DNA from 3 places in the Alteromonas sp. 5NW40-0090 genome. Region 3 is predicted to be linked to each of the others. Evidence: predicted binding sites of a transcription regulator. Region 3 holds the regulator's gene; each other region holds the start of a gene.
The links. Region 3 encodes FNR, which switches genes on or off when oxygen is low (the NO sensors DNR and NnrR bind a similar motif). Its sites were predicted from a motif close to TTGATCTAGATCAA; they were not measured.

Region 1 (5,269 bases), on a different contig from region 3:
TATTTCGTTTCGACACGTGTCATCAATATGCGTTACCCAATATACGCACAAGCACCCATATCTATCATTTTTTTCGGTAATATTTGTCTATTCACGAAATTAAACAGTGAGTATAAAAAACGTTAGCTTATTGACTCTACAAACACTGCTAGTCGCGACAGGCCTTCCTTCAAGCGTTCAATGCTAGTGGCGAAAGACAGCCTTACGTATTGGTTGGCATTGTGCTCACCAAAATCATTACCCGGAGTAAGCGCTACATGATGTTGTGAGAGTAGGGCATCACAAAATTCAATTGCACTTAGCCCTGTGTGCTTAATATTGATGTATGCGTAAAACGCACCGTCAGGCTTTGCATCTAAACCAAGCCCCATGTTTTCAAGTGCACTAAAAACAAGGGAAGCGCGCTTTTCCAGCGTATGGCGGTTTTGCTCGCATTGCGCCAATGCTTCTGGGGTAAAGCACGCAAGAGCGGCCTTTTGCGAGAGGGTAGAGGGGCAAATAAACAAATTCTGCGCGAGCTTTTCAAGGATGGGTGTCATCGCTTCAGGTACCACACACCAGCCAAGACGCCAGCCGGTCATACCAAAATATTTGGAAAAACTGTTTATTACGACCACTGTTTCTTCAAGCTGTGCATTGGCAAGTACGGTTCGAAGTTTGGTATTAGTGTCTAGGGTCGATTGGGAAGCGAATGCATCATCGCGAATATCAAGATCAGCCGAAAGCGAAAGATCTAAGTAAATCTCGTCAACAATTAAAAAGCCACCTTGGGATTTGCAGTATTCGCCAATTTTAATCAGTTCTTCTACATCTATAACCGTACCTGTAGGATTGGCAGGTGTGGCGATAAGTACACCTTTCGTGTTGTGCTTCCAATTATCAGCAACACTTGTAGCGGTTAGCTGAAAGTTATCCTCGCTGCGTGTTGGCACCAGCGTTACCTCTGCGCCAAATGCGTTTAAAAAACGTCGATTACAGGGGTAAGACGGGTCGCCCAATATCACGTTGTCGCCTGATTCAACCAAGGCAGCACTTGCCAAAAGTAAAGCACCAGAAGCCCCAGCGGTAATTACCACTCTAGAAGGGCTTACCGCTACGCCATGTTTAACTTCATAAAAACGTGCAATGGCTTCACGTAGTTCAGGCATGCCCAGCGCCGAGGTGTAGGGAAAATCTGAGGCACTTAAGCTTTCTTTCATTGCCGCGAGCACTGCCGCGGGTGCGCCGAAACCAGGCTCGCCTAAATTAAGTCTTATAACATCTTTACCTTGCTGTTCTAGCGTCGTGGCTTTTTCGCCATAGGCCATAGCAAGAAACGGAGAAATCGCCGTAGCGCGAGAGGCAAACTTCAAAATAAAACCCTTAATTAGTAGTGCCAATTCAAACTTTACCGCAATTAGGGACCACTCTTGGTTATGATTCAAGGGAATTCTTCGAGAAGTACCATTTACTCGCTGAATTACTTTTTGTTAACTGTTTAAACGAACAAACTTTTCAGCCAGCTCGTCTGGTGACTCTTTATTGTGCGGGTCGGGCTTAACAACATCGATTGGGCATACCGCTGCGCAAGTAGGCGCATCGTAATGCCCCACACATTCTGTACAGCGTAACGGGTCTATTTCATACACTTTATTTCCCATGCTTATAGCGGCATTAGGGCATTCTGGTTCGCACATGTCGCAGTTTATGCAGCTATCAAGAATAAGCAGTGCCATAAATTATGCCTCGCTCACGTTTTCGGGTGTTACTGCATTAGGTGCTTTTCGAAACGGATTGCGGGTATCAACGCCTGCATCTAGGTTTCGCAACAGTAGGGCAAAATTTAAAGATACATCGCTAGGTATCGGTATTCTTACTTGGTGTCCTGAACCTTTAGCATCTGTAATAGAATGGTTTTTCTTATCCAGCATCTCATTTAGAGTAAAGGTAATGTTGCCGCTTGGCGTCATCAACTCAAGCGAGTCACCTACACAGAATTTGTTTTTAACGTTTATAATTGCATAGCCAGACTCTTCACAACGATCAATCACTTCACCAACAAATTGCTGTTTGTCGCTGACTGAGTGCCCATACTCATAGTTCTGATACGCGTGGTGCGCATGGCGACGCAAGAAACCTTCGGTATAACCTCGATGAGCTAAAGTTTCCAAGTTTCCCATTAATGTACTATCAAATGGCTTTCCTGCTAACGCGTCGTCAATTGCTTTGCGATAAACTTGTGCTGTTCGAGCGCAGTAGTAATGTGATTTAGTGCGGCCTTCTATTTTTAAACTATGCACGCCCATTTGGGTTAACCTGCCTACATGTTGCACGGCACGCAAATCTTTAGAATTCATAATATAGGTGCCATGTTCGTCTTCAAAAGCGGGCATCAGTTCACCGGACTTTTCCTTTTCTTCTAACATGAACACTTGCGTACTTGGCGTGCCTTCTCCAAGGGTAGGAATTACTATTTCAGGCGCTTCACCTGCCTCATCAGTCTGAATAGCTTGAACAATGTCACCGGTTTCGTTTTCTTCGCCCGTCTTAACATCGTAAGACCATCTACAAGCATTGGTGCAAGTGCCCTGGTTTGGGTCGCGTTTATTCATATATCCAGACAATAAGCAGCGGCCCGAATACGCCATACAAAGCGCGCCATGCACAAATACTTCCAATTCGATGTCTGGAACATGTTCACGAATAGTTTCAATTTCTTCCAAAGAGAGCTCTCTCGACAAAATAACGCGCTCAATACCTTGTTTCTGCCAAAACTTCACCGTAGCGTAGTTCACCGCATTGGCCTGTACACTTAAGTGAATAGGCATTTCAGGGAAGGCATCGCGCACCATCATAATAAGCCCTGGGTCTGACATAATTAGCGCATCGGGCTTCATAGCAATTACTGGTGAAATATCTTTAAGGTAGGTACCTAGCTTACTGTTGTGCGGGGCAATGTTGCTTACTACATAGAACTTTTTACCTAAAGCATGTGCTTCTTCTATGCCTATCGCTAAGTTCTCAAGGCTGAATTCGTTGTTTCTTACGCGAAGTGAGTAGCGTGGCTGTCCAGCATAAACAGCATCGGCGCCATAGGCAAAAGCGTAGCGCATGTTGCGTAAGCTACCGGCGGGTGCAAGCAGCTCTGGCGCGTTTAACGTTTGGTTTGGCAATGTTGAAGCTGAGACTTCACGTAGTTTAGAAGAGCTGTGATTAAGTGATAATTTTGAAGTCATAGATGAAAACCGCTACTAGACGCTTTAAACAAGACGGCGGATTTTATAAGCCGTAAAATACCTCTACAACCCAAACAAAACTTGGTGTTGACCAAGATCAAATAATTTGTTGTCGCTTATGTTTTTGAATGTTTAAACGGCAATTGAGCAGAGTCAATGCCAGCTGTTTTATTCCATATAGTTGCGTTTTTAATGCATTACCTTCGGTAGGAAAAACCAAGCCCGTTCACAGCTAAACAACAAGCAAAAAGAGCGCATTAAACGATGAACTACCATGGGCAAAACCCACCACATAGGGTAGGCTAGAAATTCACAATAATAAGGACTAACTGCATGCTGCAATTGAACATTTTTCATAAAGCGGCGCGACAAGTAAAAGCATCGGCAAAATCGGCCATTGCGATTACGGTATTATTTGTCGTGTCTACGTCTTCCGCATTGGCTGCACTGCCAAGCATTGGTGAATTCACCAGCGACATGGCCAAAAAAGATGGTTTAATTCCTGTTTACTATGACCATGAAAGCGACAAAGTTTACTTGGCCGTGCCTACAATCGATGCCGAATATTTGTTCCAAAGCAGTTTGCCTTATGGTGTAGGGTCAAATGATATTGGCCTTGATCGCGGCCAGCTGGGCGATACGCGCTTGGTCAGCTTTGAAAAATTTGGCAACAAGATTTTATTAAAGCAGCACAACACCAAATACCGCGCGGCCCACGGCAGCGACGCTGAAAAGCAGAGTATTGATGAAGCTTTCGCAGATTCGGTTATTGCTGGTTTCACGCTGGTAGCTAACAGCGACGGAGCTAGCCTCATCGACTATACGCCTTTTCTGTTAAGCGATATTCACGGTATAGGAAACCGTATGGCACGCACCAATCAAGGTAGCTTCAGCGTTGATAAAATGCGCAGCGGTGTGTACTTACCTAAAACTAAAGGCTTTGAAAAGAATACTGAATTAGAAGCTTTAGTCACTTTTGCTGGTAAAAAGCCGGGCGAATACGTGCAGCAAGTTACACCCGACCCAGAGAGCGTGACCGTGCATTTACATCATTCGTTTGTGGCATTGCCTGACGATAACTACACGCCCAGAGAGTATCACCCATACTCAGGCTTCTGGAAGTTCAGCTACTTTGATTATTCAACGCCCATCAGCGAGCCTACCGAACAGCGTTTTATTACCCGCCATCGTTTAAACAAGAAAGCCCCGCATGCTGCAATGAGCGAAGCAGAAGAGCCTATTGTGTATTACCTAGACCCGGGTATTCCAGAGCCGGTAATGACCGCGCTCAAGGAAGGGGCGAGCTGGTGGAATCAAGCCTATGAAGCTGCAGGTTATAAAGACGCCTTTCAGGTGAAAGTATTGCCAGAGGGTGCAGACCCGATGGACGTGCGCTATAACGTAATCAATTGGGTACATCGCGCCACGCGCGGTTGGTCTTATGGTTCATCGGTTGTCGACCCGCGCACTGGTGAAATTATCAAAGGTCACGTTACGCTCGGCTCGTTGCGTGTAAGACAAGATTATTTAATTGCCCTAGGCCTAACCAGCCCGTTTAAAGAAGGTAATACCGACACCACTGTGCAGCAGGAAATGGCGCTAGATCGTATTAGGCAGCTTTCAGCGCATGAAGTAGGGCACACGTTAGGCATAGCACATAACTTTGCAGCAAGTGAAAACAACCGTGCGTCGGTGATGGATTATCCTCACCCTAAAATTAGCATTAAAAATGGAAAAATCAGCCTGGAAGGCGCTTATGACAAAGGCATAGGCGCATGGGATATACACGCCGTAGCATATGGTTACCAAGACTTTACCAGCGACGTAGAAGAAGCCGAAGCCTTAGCAAAAATTATTGTAAAAGGTCGCAACGAGGGCTTAAGCTTTAAGTCAGACCCAGATACCCGTAGTAGTCGTCATGCATCAGCAAACGGTCATATGTGGGAAAACGGTAGCAATCCGCTAGATGCCTTCGATGAAATTTCACAAGTGCGCGAACAGGCGTTAGCCAATTTAGGTTTAGACACCTTAAGCCCAAACAGTAGCTTGTCGTC
Region 2 (5,269 bases), on a different contig from region 3:
ACCTAATTATTTGTGGAGTTCTGCATTTAGCTGATCGATAACTTCAGCCCACGCAGCATCTTCCACGATAGCCTCTTTCAAAAAAGCAGACTGACTTTCATTCCAATACTGAGCTTCATGTAAATGCTGGCTTTTATTAAGCCCTCGATGCGTCTCGAAAAATTCAGCAATTTCTTCGTCAGAGCTTCCTAAACCGAGTTGGCTAAACAAGCTGTTCATTGTAGGTTTGTCAGTAAACATAACGCCTCCTTGGGTTATAGATACACAAAAGAATGTTTGAGGCTACGACAACGCCGCGCATGGATCGCGCGCAAATGTCCTCGGCTGCTACTGAATATTTACATTTTGGTGAACACTTGAGATCACACGTTAAAGATACTCAGCAAACTCCTCTGGTGTAATTACCTCACCCTCTTCTGCGGGAACTGGGCATACAATAACCATGAGTTCATCTTGTGTCATACCCGGTACCCATTTCGTTAAAAATTCTTTAGTCGACAGTTCCATGGCTTCACAATGCGCCCAGTCTTCTGTGGCCCATAATAATGCAAGCTCTGCATCAGGCCATACCGGTACGCCATCTTCCTCGTCGGTGGTTAGCATCACACAGCCGTGCTCGTCTTTAAGGATAAACAATTTCTGTTCAGCTTTAATTGTTTCAAGGCTTGCTTCCAAACGCTGGAATGCATTTTTTTCTAGTAAAGGATGTAATTGAGACATTGGACTCTCTCTAAAATTCTGTCATTTGCGTGCCGAACAGTTCGGCACATTGGCGTAACTAGGGGTAGTGTTTAACAGGCTGTCGATACACTTTGTATGATCTCAGCGAGTCCGACCCGTCGTACTTGCTTCATACTATGCACGTAAACTTTAAAAGATACGTTCTCTATGGTTTCTATTTTAGTCACTTTGGTGCCAGCGTGTAACTGCGTTTCAACGTCTGTTGGAAGTACAGCTATACCGCCCTCACTTTGTAGATTATTGAGTGCTAAGTTTAATGAATTTGTCCTTAACTTAGCATCGCGAAGTTGCGGATAGGTGGTAAGTAGCCAGTCTCTGGCTTTAGCGCCCCAATCTATTGCTACAAAATCTGCAGCATCTATAGAGTCTGCACCCTCTCCGATACGGTATAGCGCCAGCTCATGCTCTAATAAGACATCGCTATTCACCTCTTCAGATTTAAGTGGCTCAGTGGAAAACGAGAGATCTGTAACCCTTTCATGAAGCTGACGAGACAAGGTATCAAGCGTTAAAACTTCTGCCTTTACCGACCAGTCCGGAAATGAATTGTGAAGATGGCTAAGCATTCTAGGCAACAGCAATTCACTAGCAAGCTGTGTTGCGCCACACACAACATATTCCGAAGACTGAATTTGTAGTTCTTGCTTCGCTTCATTCAACGTAGCGCATAATTGCTTTGCATAGGGAAGCAACTTTTCACCTGATTGTGTAAGCTGAATACTATTGCGCTGTCTTATAAAAAGCGTGGTGTGAAAATATTCTTCAAGAAGCTTTATTCGTGCACTAACGGCAGATTGAGTGAGGTAAAGGTTTTCCGCAGCTTTACCAAAGTGACGTGTTTTAGCCACCTCTATAAAGGTGGTGAGAAAGCGTATATCCATGCTTGTTGTACAACCGAATCTAAGTAGACGTAAATTGACACAGATCATACGGCAAGTAAACACAAAAGCACAGAAGCGCACCGCTTAATGCGGTGCGCTTAAATAAAATTTCATCAACTCGCTGAATTAATACTCTTCTTGGTGCAGGCGACGCTGTTTATCACGGCGTTGCAAGTCACGCTTCTGCTTCTCCTTTACCGTACTTTGGCGTTTGGAGCTTGGCTTTTTAGCGTGAAAATCTTCCTCTTCTACCGAGTCCCATTCATCACGCTGGTAACGATAGTCTTTACTCATTGACTTCTCTGGGTTGTTAACACACTTCAATTATTATCGTAAGCAGTAAAATGGAAAACGAATTTTAATCATCGTAGCGATAAGAATTTTTGATTACGTACTCAATGAAACTCAATAGACATAACACACTCGTTTCCATTACGCTTATATCAGCACGTTCAGCTAAGCCATCAAGAGTTTAAAAACACCAACTTTAATAGCAAAATCAGAACCTTAAAAAATCTCATGCTTCTACTTATTTACGTCAATATTGTTTATTAGTTAAACAAAAGTGCCGAAATTCTTTTTCTTTTTGAACTCTTAAAAATTTTTTATTGATAAGAGAAAAATCTTTTGTTTTATCTTCGTTTTTAATTATTTTAAAAGTGCGCTGAACAAAACATTACGTTGGGTACATCATGAAAAGTTTAGCTATTCGACTATCAGCAAAACCTTATATCGACCGTCAGAAGTTTCCATATGGTTTCCGTAAATCAGGTGACTTCAGCATTACTGAAGCCGACCTTCTAACGAATTACGGAAAGACCTTGTTAGGACTTGAAAGTGGTGAACTATTGCCAGAAAGCGAAGATGAGAAACACTTCGTCGAGTTCATTAATGGCAAAGTTGAAGCGGCTAATAACCTAGAAAAGGCATGGGCAAAGTATGTCAGGTTAGCTAGGGGTAAAAAGCACTTTTACACGCTTCATAGCAGTGCTAGCAACCAGTCGGATTACGACGATGATTTTTCTGATGATGAGTTTGACGTCGCCTAAAAAGCACTCTCCTGTTAAAGCTCGCTTAATGCGAGCTTTTTTGTTTGTAAACCTTAATGATCTCAATCAACTTTAACCAAGAACAAAATGGTGAAAGGTTAAGGAATGTCTACACTTAGAGTAATAAAGAGCGACGTTTATCAACGTTAACCGTTGCTCTGCATAAAGAGCCCTAGCAAAGGAGGCGAAACGATGATCATAAGTTCAAAACAGCTCACTCACTTTTCTATTCATGCCGTTGATGACAAAGTGGGCGGCATCCGCGATATTCTTTTTGACGACGAGACGTTTACTGTACGTTACTTGGTTGCAGACACCAATACATGGCTTCCGCTTAGCAGAAAAGTGGTCATTTCCCCCATCGCTTTAACAGAACTAGATAGAGATAAGAGCGCCGTACATGTAAATATGACGGTCGAAAAATTGAAAAATAGTCCTTCTATAGACGAGCATAAACCCGTCTCTCGGGAATACGAGGAAAACCTTTTTAAATACTTTGGGTATGGGTACTACTGGATAGGGCCTGGAGCTTGGGGTGAATTTGCACACCCTAATGAGCTTGTTCAGTTGCAGCAGACTAATGACTCAGAAACGCTTCACCCCAAAAAGACCAGCAATCACTTAAGAGCTGTTGGTGAAGTAGGTGGTTATGAAGTTGCTACTACCACCGATAACGTGGGTCACATTAGCAATTTTATAATTGACTCGCGAAGTTGGAAAATAGTCATGCTCGTTGTGGATACGAATAACTGGCTTCCAGGTGGAAAACATTTAGTTTTGATGCCACATGACATAAAAAGTATTGATTGGGCCGCACACAGTGTTGAGGTTAAGCTAAGTCATGATGAACTGCTCAACAGGCCAGAAGTAGATAGCGACAGAATTGCAGAGGACGATTACATTGCAATGCTCTGCAAGCAATTCGATTAGTAGTTTACGTAGAGCTTTAAGAAGTCATATTGACCGTACAATGTCCGTTTGACCGCGGACATTGTGGTTGTGTAATGAAAGAATTAAGTATTACTGACAGAAAAATTCGTACATTAACGCGATAAGGCGTTTAACCCGTTCATCCGCAAGGCGGTAGTAGATCGTTTGACCTTCCCTTCTAGTAGCCACCATTTTAGACTCTCGTAATAAAGCAAGATGCTGGGAAATCACGGGTTGTGAAACGTTGACTACTTCTAGTAGTTCAGTTACCGACTTTTCCTCCTCTAATAGTGAACAAAGTACCATTAGACGGGTTTTGTTTGCGAATTGCTTTAAAAAGATTTCAGCTTCCGCAGCGTGTTCCATTATATTTTCTGAACCTATTACCATTTCCTCGGACATAAGCACTCCCTATGTGTAAAGTATCTGGGCACTAATTTAGCCATTAACTATACTAAAGTATAAGACATTCTGCCGACTTGCCATTTTATGCGATGAATTTCAGTTATTTCTATTGTCTAGTTGAATTAATAAGCCTTACATTAGCTTTTTCTTATTTTAGTTTATTTGTGCAAGTTTATTTTTAAGGAACGATCATGTTGATTGATTTAAAGACGCGTATTGAAAACATCAATTTTGATATACGTTGTGTTACTGCTGAACAGGCAGCAAATGAGTTAAAACAAAATAATGGTGCACTTATCGATGTAAGAGAAAATAGTGAAGCAACAAAGCATCCTGTTCCCGCTGCGCTTAATATTCCGCGCGGTATTTTAGAGATGAAAGCACTTGAACGTTTTCATGATGCCTCAACACCACTCTATGTTCATTGTGCGTCTGGCGTTCGTGCGAAATTAGCGGCAGAACAGTTAATGAACATAGGGTATGACGAAGTATCAGTCGTAACCTGTTCAATACCAACCATTAACCAAGCCAACGAAAAATGACTTGCACAAGATGTGTATGATATAAGAAGGTTAAATAATAGATTAAGGGCGATGTATGCTTAAATCTACACTAGAACAATGGCGTATGTTTAAAGCCGTGGTAGATGCCGGGGGCTTTAATCAAGCCGCTGCTGAAGTACATAAAAGTCAATCAAGCGTTCATCACGCGGTTCAAAAGCTGGAAAGCGCTATCGGTGTAACGCTGTTTGAAAATATTGGCCGTAAAGTACAACTTTCCCCTCAAGGTGAACTGATGTACAGACGCGCGTCATTTTTGCTTAACGAGGCTCACAAGCTAGAAGCTGTAGCAAATAGTTTAAAAGTTGGAACAGAAACAACGCTGCGTATTGCTGTGGATATTATTTTCCCTTCTGAGTTACTTTATAACGTTTTAGCCAAAGTCTCAGCAGAGTTTCCTTTATTGCGCATTGAAATAGAGGAAACTGTGCTAAGCGGTGCAAATGCATTGCTAGCTAGTGGCAAAGTGGACTTAGGCATTTCTCCTTTTGTCTTCCCAAATGGGTTCAGTGAGGATTTATGCGAAATTGAGTTTGCCGCTGTTGCTCATGCCGATCATCCGCTACACCAACTAAAAAGAACGCTAACACTAGAAGACCTTAAAACCCATCGTCAAATTGTGGTTCGCGACTCTTCAGCAGAGCGCAAGGCAGATGTAGGTTGGCTCGGTGCGGAACAGCGATGGACGGTTAGCCATGTAAGA
Region 3 (5,269 bases):
GTTCTTGCCAGCGCTGATGTGGCGATTGCAGTGGGTAATGCCACAGACGTGGCTAAAACTGCCGCCGACGTGATACTGCTTGGCGATCAGCTGCTTTCTGTACCAGAGCTTATTCGAACTGCGCATCAAGTGAAGCAAAAAATAAGGCAAAATATTGGCTGGTCGGTAGGTTACAACGTTTTGATCTTACCTTTCGCCGTATCAGGCCTACTTTCACCGTGGATGGCTGTTGTTGGTATGTCGTTAAGCAGTATCATTGTAGTCACAAACTCAACGCGACTTTTGAGCAAATAGCATGAGTATTATTTACGTATTAATTCCAATCGCCATCATCATTGTTGCCGTCGCTATCGTGATATTCTTTTGGGCGGTGAAAACCAATCAATTTGAAGATTTAGATCGCCAAGGTTATAGCATACTGTTTGACGATGATCTTCCGCCAGAAGAAAAAAAGCTAGCTGAGCAACGCAAGCAACTTCAAGACAGTAAAGTAGACAAAAGCCAAGCGCCACATGGAAGGGATTAACTACTTCTCTGCCTTTCTTATCGGCTTAGCCGGCGGAGTTCACTGTGTGGGAATGTGCAGTGGAATTGTCGCTGCGCTAAGGATGGTATCGCCTAAAGGCGCTTCAGCACTACCCTATACCCTTGCCTATAACATGGGACGTATAGTGAGCTACACCATCGCCGGAGCAATAACCGGGGCACTTGGAAAAATTGCAGCAGATTATATACCTCTTGCCAACTATGCCCTTTCCCTACTTAGCGGAATCATGTTGCTTCTACTGGCGTGTTATTTGGGTAAGTGGTGGACTGGCTTAACGGTACTGGAAAATGCGGGTAAAGGCCTATTTTCCAAAGTGCAGCCGCTTTCAAAACGCTTTTTGCCATTTAAGACCCCTTTAAGTGCGTTGCCTTATGGTTTTATTTGGGGTTGGCTTCCTTGCGGTTTGGTGTATTCCACACTTACCTGGTCTCTCGCGGCGGGTAATGCGCTAGAAGGCGCTGCTATTATGTTCTTCTTCGGTTTGGGTACATTACCCACCTTGCTCGCCGCTAGCGCTGGTAGCCAATATATTGTTCGAAGTTTTCAACATAACCATTTTAGACAAATTATTGCAGTAATAATGGCAATATATGCCGCTTATCTTATTCATGGCGCAATCGTTTAAAAATGGGTGTATTATTGTCGGGTATTCTTTTAGAGAGCGTGCATTATGAGCAAAGGAAGCCAATTTTCTATTCACTGTCAAAACTGTAGTTTCAGTCACCTTTGTTTACCGGTGGCGTTAAACAAAACAGAAATCGAATCTCTTGACGATATTATTGAACGCAAGAAGCCGCTTCATAAAGGTGACACGCTGATTCAAACTGGTGATAAATTCCGTTCTCTATTTGCAGTGAGAACCGGTTCATTTAAATCATTTGTGACTAATACCGAAGGTGAAGAACAGATTACCGGCTTCCACTTTCCTGGTGACATTATCGGTTTCGATGCATTAAGAGAGAACAAACACCAAAGCTATACCTCTGCGTTAGAAACTGCCATGGTGTGTGAGCTTCCCTACGAGACCCTCGACGAAATGTCAGTGCAATTTCCAAAGCTGCGCCACCAGATCATGAGCTTCATGAGCGCTGAAATAAAACAAGATCACGACATGATCATGCTTTTAAACAAGCGAACCGCAGAAGAGCGTTTATTGTATTTTATATCACATCTTTCTCAGCGCTTTGAAGAGCGAGGCTTCTCCCATAGAGAATTCCATCTCACCATGACGCGCAACGAGATAGGAAATTATTTAGGACTAACCATCGAAACTATTAGCCGTTTGTTAAGCCGTTTCCAAAAAGACAACATTATAAAGGTGGACGGAAAGCTTATTACTATTTTAGATTTCGATAGACTAAACACCAAACTTGCGGCGCTTAACGGCCCAAGCGTTGTCTGCGGTTAGTCCTTTTTTAAGTGTAAATTAAGGCGCACACTAAGCGCGCTTTTTTGTGACCTGTGTTAGCCACCTATCTAATGTTTCAGCACCACGCCGGTTGCTCCATATTTACATCGTTAAGTTCACTCATGGTCGCGTCGTAAAATTCTTGATCTAAAACAACTTACGTTTTTCCCAATGTCGTTTATAGTTAGTATTAGAAAGCTTCGATTTCGACAGCCGCTACTAAGTTTTGTAGTTAGGGGGACGTTATGATTGAGTGTAAACGAATTCTGGCCGTGGTAGATGCCGAGCGCGATAACCAACCTGCACTAAGCCGTGCTTATGAACTCGCTTCAAAAACAGGTGCTTCAGTTACCGCCATGATGGTGGTATACGACTTATCTTACGATATGACGACCATGCTTAGCCCGGATGAGCGCGAGTCAATGCGCGATGCAGTCACAAAGGAGCATGCAAAATGGCTTGCTACCCACTTAAGAGAGCAAGGATTCACTGAAACTGATATCGTTGTAGAATGGAATAATCGCGCGTATGAGTCGATTATTTACTACACCCTAAACAATCAGATAGATTTAGTGGTAAAAGCAACCAAAAAGCACGACGATCTTGCTTCTGTTATTTTCACCCCCACAGATTGGCATTTAATGCGTAAATGCCCTCGCCCAGTATTGCTTGTTAAAGAGCACGACTGGCCAGAAGGAGGAGAGATTATTGCGGCAGTAAACGTAGGCAGTGAAGACAATGAGCATGCCGCACTTAACGATAAGCTCACCCTCATTGCTAACGACTACGCCTCTTTATTGAAAGGTAGCGTAAACTTGGTCAACAGTTACCCTTCTACACCACTTAATATCGCCATAGAAGTACCCGAGTTCGACCCCGATACCTATCACGACGCGGTAAAAAATCATCATTTAAAGGAAATGCGTAGTCACGCGTTAAAGTACGGTATTCCTGAAAACAAATGTGTAGTAAGAGAAGGCCTTCCGGAAAAGGTCATCCCGCAAGTGGCAAAAACACTGGATGCAGAGCTGGTTGTTATTGGTACCGTTGGCCGTGTGGGCATTTCAGCGGCCCTAATTGGTAACACTGCAGAACACGTGATCGACGAACTCAATTGCGATGTGCTTGCTATTAAGCCAGATGGATTTGTGTCGCCGTTGTCGGTGTAGTCTTTTCATCGGTACTACATAGCCCGTGTTTGCCGTTACTTAGCGGCCAACACGGTATGTCACCAACAAATTTAACTTCACAAGCATGGTCTCGAAAAGCCGCTTTAATGTATAATGGCGGCTTTATCACAAACCAAGCTAGTTAATTATGAGTTTAGGCACAAACAGTGCTGACGCGTCGCCATTAAACGCTGCGCAAAGTAAGCAAAAGTACAACTTCAACAAACTTCAGAAGCGACTTCGCCGCAACGTAGGTAAAGCTATTGGCGATTTCGGTATGATTGAAAACAACGACAAAGTTATGGTGTGTTTATCTGGCGGTAAAGACAGCTACACCATGCTTGATATTCTATTGTTTTTAAAGAAGATTGCGCCTATTCACTTTGATATCGTTGCGGTTAATCTTGATCAAAAACAGCCTGGTTTCCCTGAACATATTTTGCCTGAATATTTAGAAAGCATAGGCGTTGACTACAAGATTGTAGAAGAAGACACCTACTCTATCGTTAAAGACAAAATTCCAGAGGGAAAAACTACCTGCTCGCTTTGTTCTCGCTTGCGCCGGGGTATTCTGTATCGCACAGCAAAAGAGTTAGGTGCGACTAAAATTGCATTAGGTCATCACCGCGACGACATGCTAGAAACGTTTTTCCTCAATATGTTTCATGGTGGCAAGCTTAAGTCTATGCCGCCAAAGCTAGTCAGCGACAACGGTGAACACATCGTTATTCGTCCATTGGCGTACTGCACAGAAAAAGACATCGAGAAATATTCTCAGGCCGCTGAATTTCCGATTATTCCGTGTAACCTTTGTGGCTCACAAGAAAACCTACAGCGCCAAAACATAAAGGCTATGCTTCAAGACTGGAACCGTCGCTTCCCAGGTCGTATAGAGTCAATGTTCCGTGCGCTTCAAAACGTAGCGCCTTCACACTTAATCGACAGCAACCTTTATGATTTTAAAGCTATAGCTACACAAGAAGGCCCGGTAGAAGACGGTGATATCGGGTTTGATGAACCTGCTTTCACTACAGAAAATAGTACGGACTTCAGTGATGAAGATAATACTATTGAAGTAATAAACATTATGGAACCGAAGTAAATGAAAATTGGACTTGCGCTAGGTGCCGGAGCCGCAAGGGGCTGGACGCACATAGGTATCATTGAAGCTTTAGAAAAACTCGGCGTAAAAATTGACGTTGTAGCGGGATGCTCTATTGGTGCCTATGTTGGTGCTGCCTACGCAAGTGGTAAGCTAGAAGGTTTAAAAGAATGGGCCTGTTCGCTAAGCGATTGGCAGGTATTGGCTCTTATGGGTGTAGGCCTTAGACGTGGGGGCATCGCAAGCGGACAGAAAGTTTTCGATAAGCTTGCCAGCGAGTTTTGTGTTTCCTCTTATGAAGAAATGCTGAAACCCTTTGCAACAGTGGCAACTGACCTTTATACCGGACGTGAAGTTGTATTTAATTCAGGCCCTATTGGCGACACCATTCAAGCATCATGTGCTATTCCCGCACTCTTTGCGCCCGTAGCACACGGTGATCGTTGGTTGGTAGACGGTGCCGTTGTAAACCCTGTACCGGTGAACTTGTGTCGCCAATTAGGGGCCGATTTTGTAATCGCGGTTAACCTTAACGCCGATTTTCGACCACTTCGTCTTGAAAAGTTGAGACAAGATCATGAAGAAAACCAGCGCAAAACTGAGGACTTTTTTACTAAAAGCCAAAACGTACTACGCCAATGGTTTTCGCCTGATAGTAAAGAAGACAAAGCGTCAGAAGAAAGTGAAGAGCAGCTTAAAGTCAATGCTTCTGAAGATGTGAATGCCGAAGAAAGCATTGCTTCTGAAGTTATTGAAAAAGTGGAAGAAGAGTTTACCGAAGTGCCCGCAAAGGTGAATAAGCGCAACCCGCCGGGAATTATGAGCGTAATGAGTAGTTCACTTGAAATACTTCAAGCTCGCGTTACCCGCTCTCGTTTAGCAGGCGATCCACCAGACATTCTTATTGAACCTCAACTTACCGATGTGGGTATTATGGAATTTCATCGTGCTGAAGAGCTATGCGCCAAGGGTGAAGAGACCATCGCCCGTGTAGCAGAGCAAATTAGGTATCAGTTACTAACCTGATACCTAATTTTAGCAGC

Region 1: a site for FNR is predicted at 3,303-3,316, ahead of trhP (prephenate-dependent tRNA uridine(34) hydroxylase TrhP). Genes of this name have one in related genera too.
Region 2: a site for FNR is predicted at 2,728-2,741, ahead of AC27KT_RS13080 (PRC-barrel domain-containing protein). Genes of this name have one in related genera too.

What each region holds. Positions count from the first base shown of each region.
Region 1 covers NZ_BAAJLT010000009.1:169,746-175,014, reverse strand. Annotated here, with positions in the region: gene AC27KT_RS12920 (aminotransferase class I/II-fold pyridoxal phosphate-dependent enzyme) at 123-1,352, opposite strand; gene AC27KT_RS12915 (YfhL family 4Fe-4S dicluster ferredoxin) at 1,470-1,715, opposite strand; gene trhP (prephenate-dependent tRNA uridine(34) hydroxylase TrhP) at 1,719-3,215, opposite strand; gene AC27KT_RS12905 (zinc-dependent metalloprotease) at 3,549-5,269, shown strand, end outside.
Region 2 covers NZ_BAAJLT010000009.1:213,996-219,264, forward strand. Annotated here, with positions in the region: gene AC27KT_RS13055 (DUF2789 family protein) at 7-240, opposite strand; gene AC27KT_RS13060 (DUF2750 domain-containing protein) at 370-720, opposite strand; gene AC27KT_RS13065 (LysR family transcriptional regulator) at 792-1,622, opposite strand; gene AC27KT_RS13070 (hypothetical protein) at 1,749-1,916, opposite strand; gene AC27KT_RS13075 (MaoP family protein) at 2,315-2,671, shown strand; gene AC27KT_RS13080 (PRC-barrel domain-containing protein) at 2,864-3,601, shown strand; gene AC27KT_RS13085 (ArsR/SmtB family transcription factor) at 3,692-4,003, opposite strand; gene AC27KT_RS13090 (rhodanese-like domain-containing protein) at 4,198-4,548, shown strand; gene AC27KT_RS13095 (LysR family transcriptional regulator) at 4,604-5,269, shown strand, end outside.
Region 3 covers NZ_BAAJLT010000005.1:310,966-316,234, forward strand. Annotated here, with positions in the region: gene AC27KT_RS08505 (heavy metal translocating P-type ATPase) at 1-294, shown strand, start outside; gene ccoS (cbb3-type cytochrome oxidase assembly protein CcoS) at 296-526, shown strand; gene AC27KT_RS08515 (sulfite exporter TauE/SafE family protein) at 513-1,172, shown strand; gene fnr (fumarate/nitrate reduction transcriptional regulator Fnr) at 1,218-1,955, shown strand; gene uspE (universal stress protein UspE) at 2,201-3,124, shown strand; gene ttcA (tRNA 2-thiocytidine(32) synthetase TtcA) at 3,273-4,226, shown strand; gene AC27KT_RS08535 (patatin-like phospholipase family protein) at 4,227-5,252, shown strand.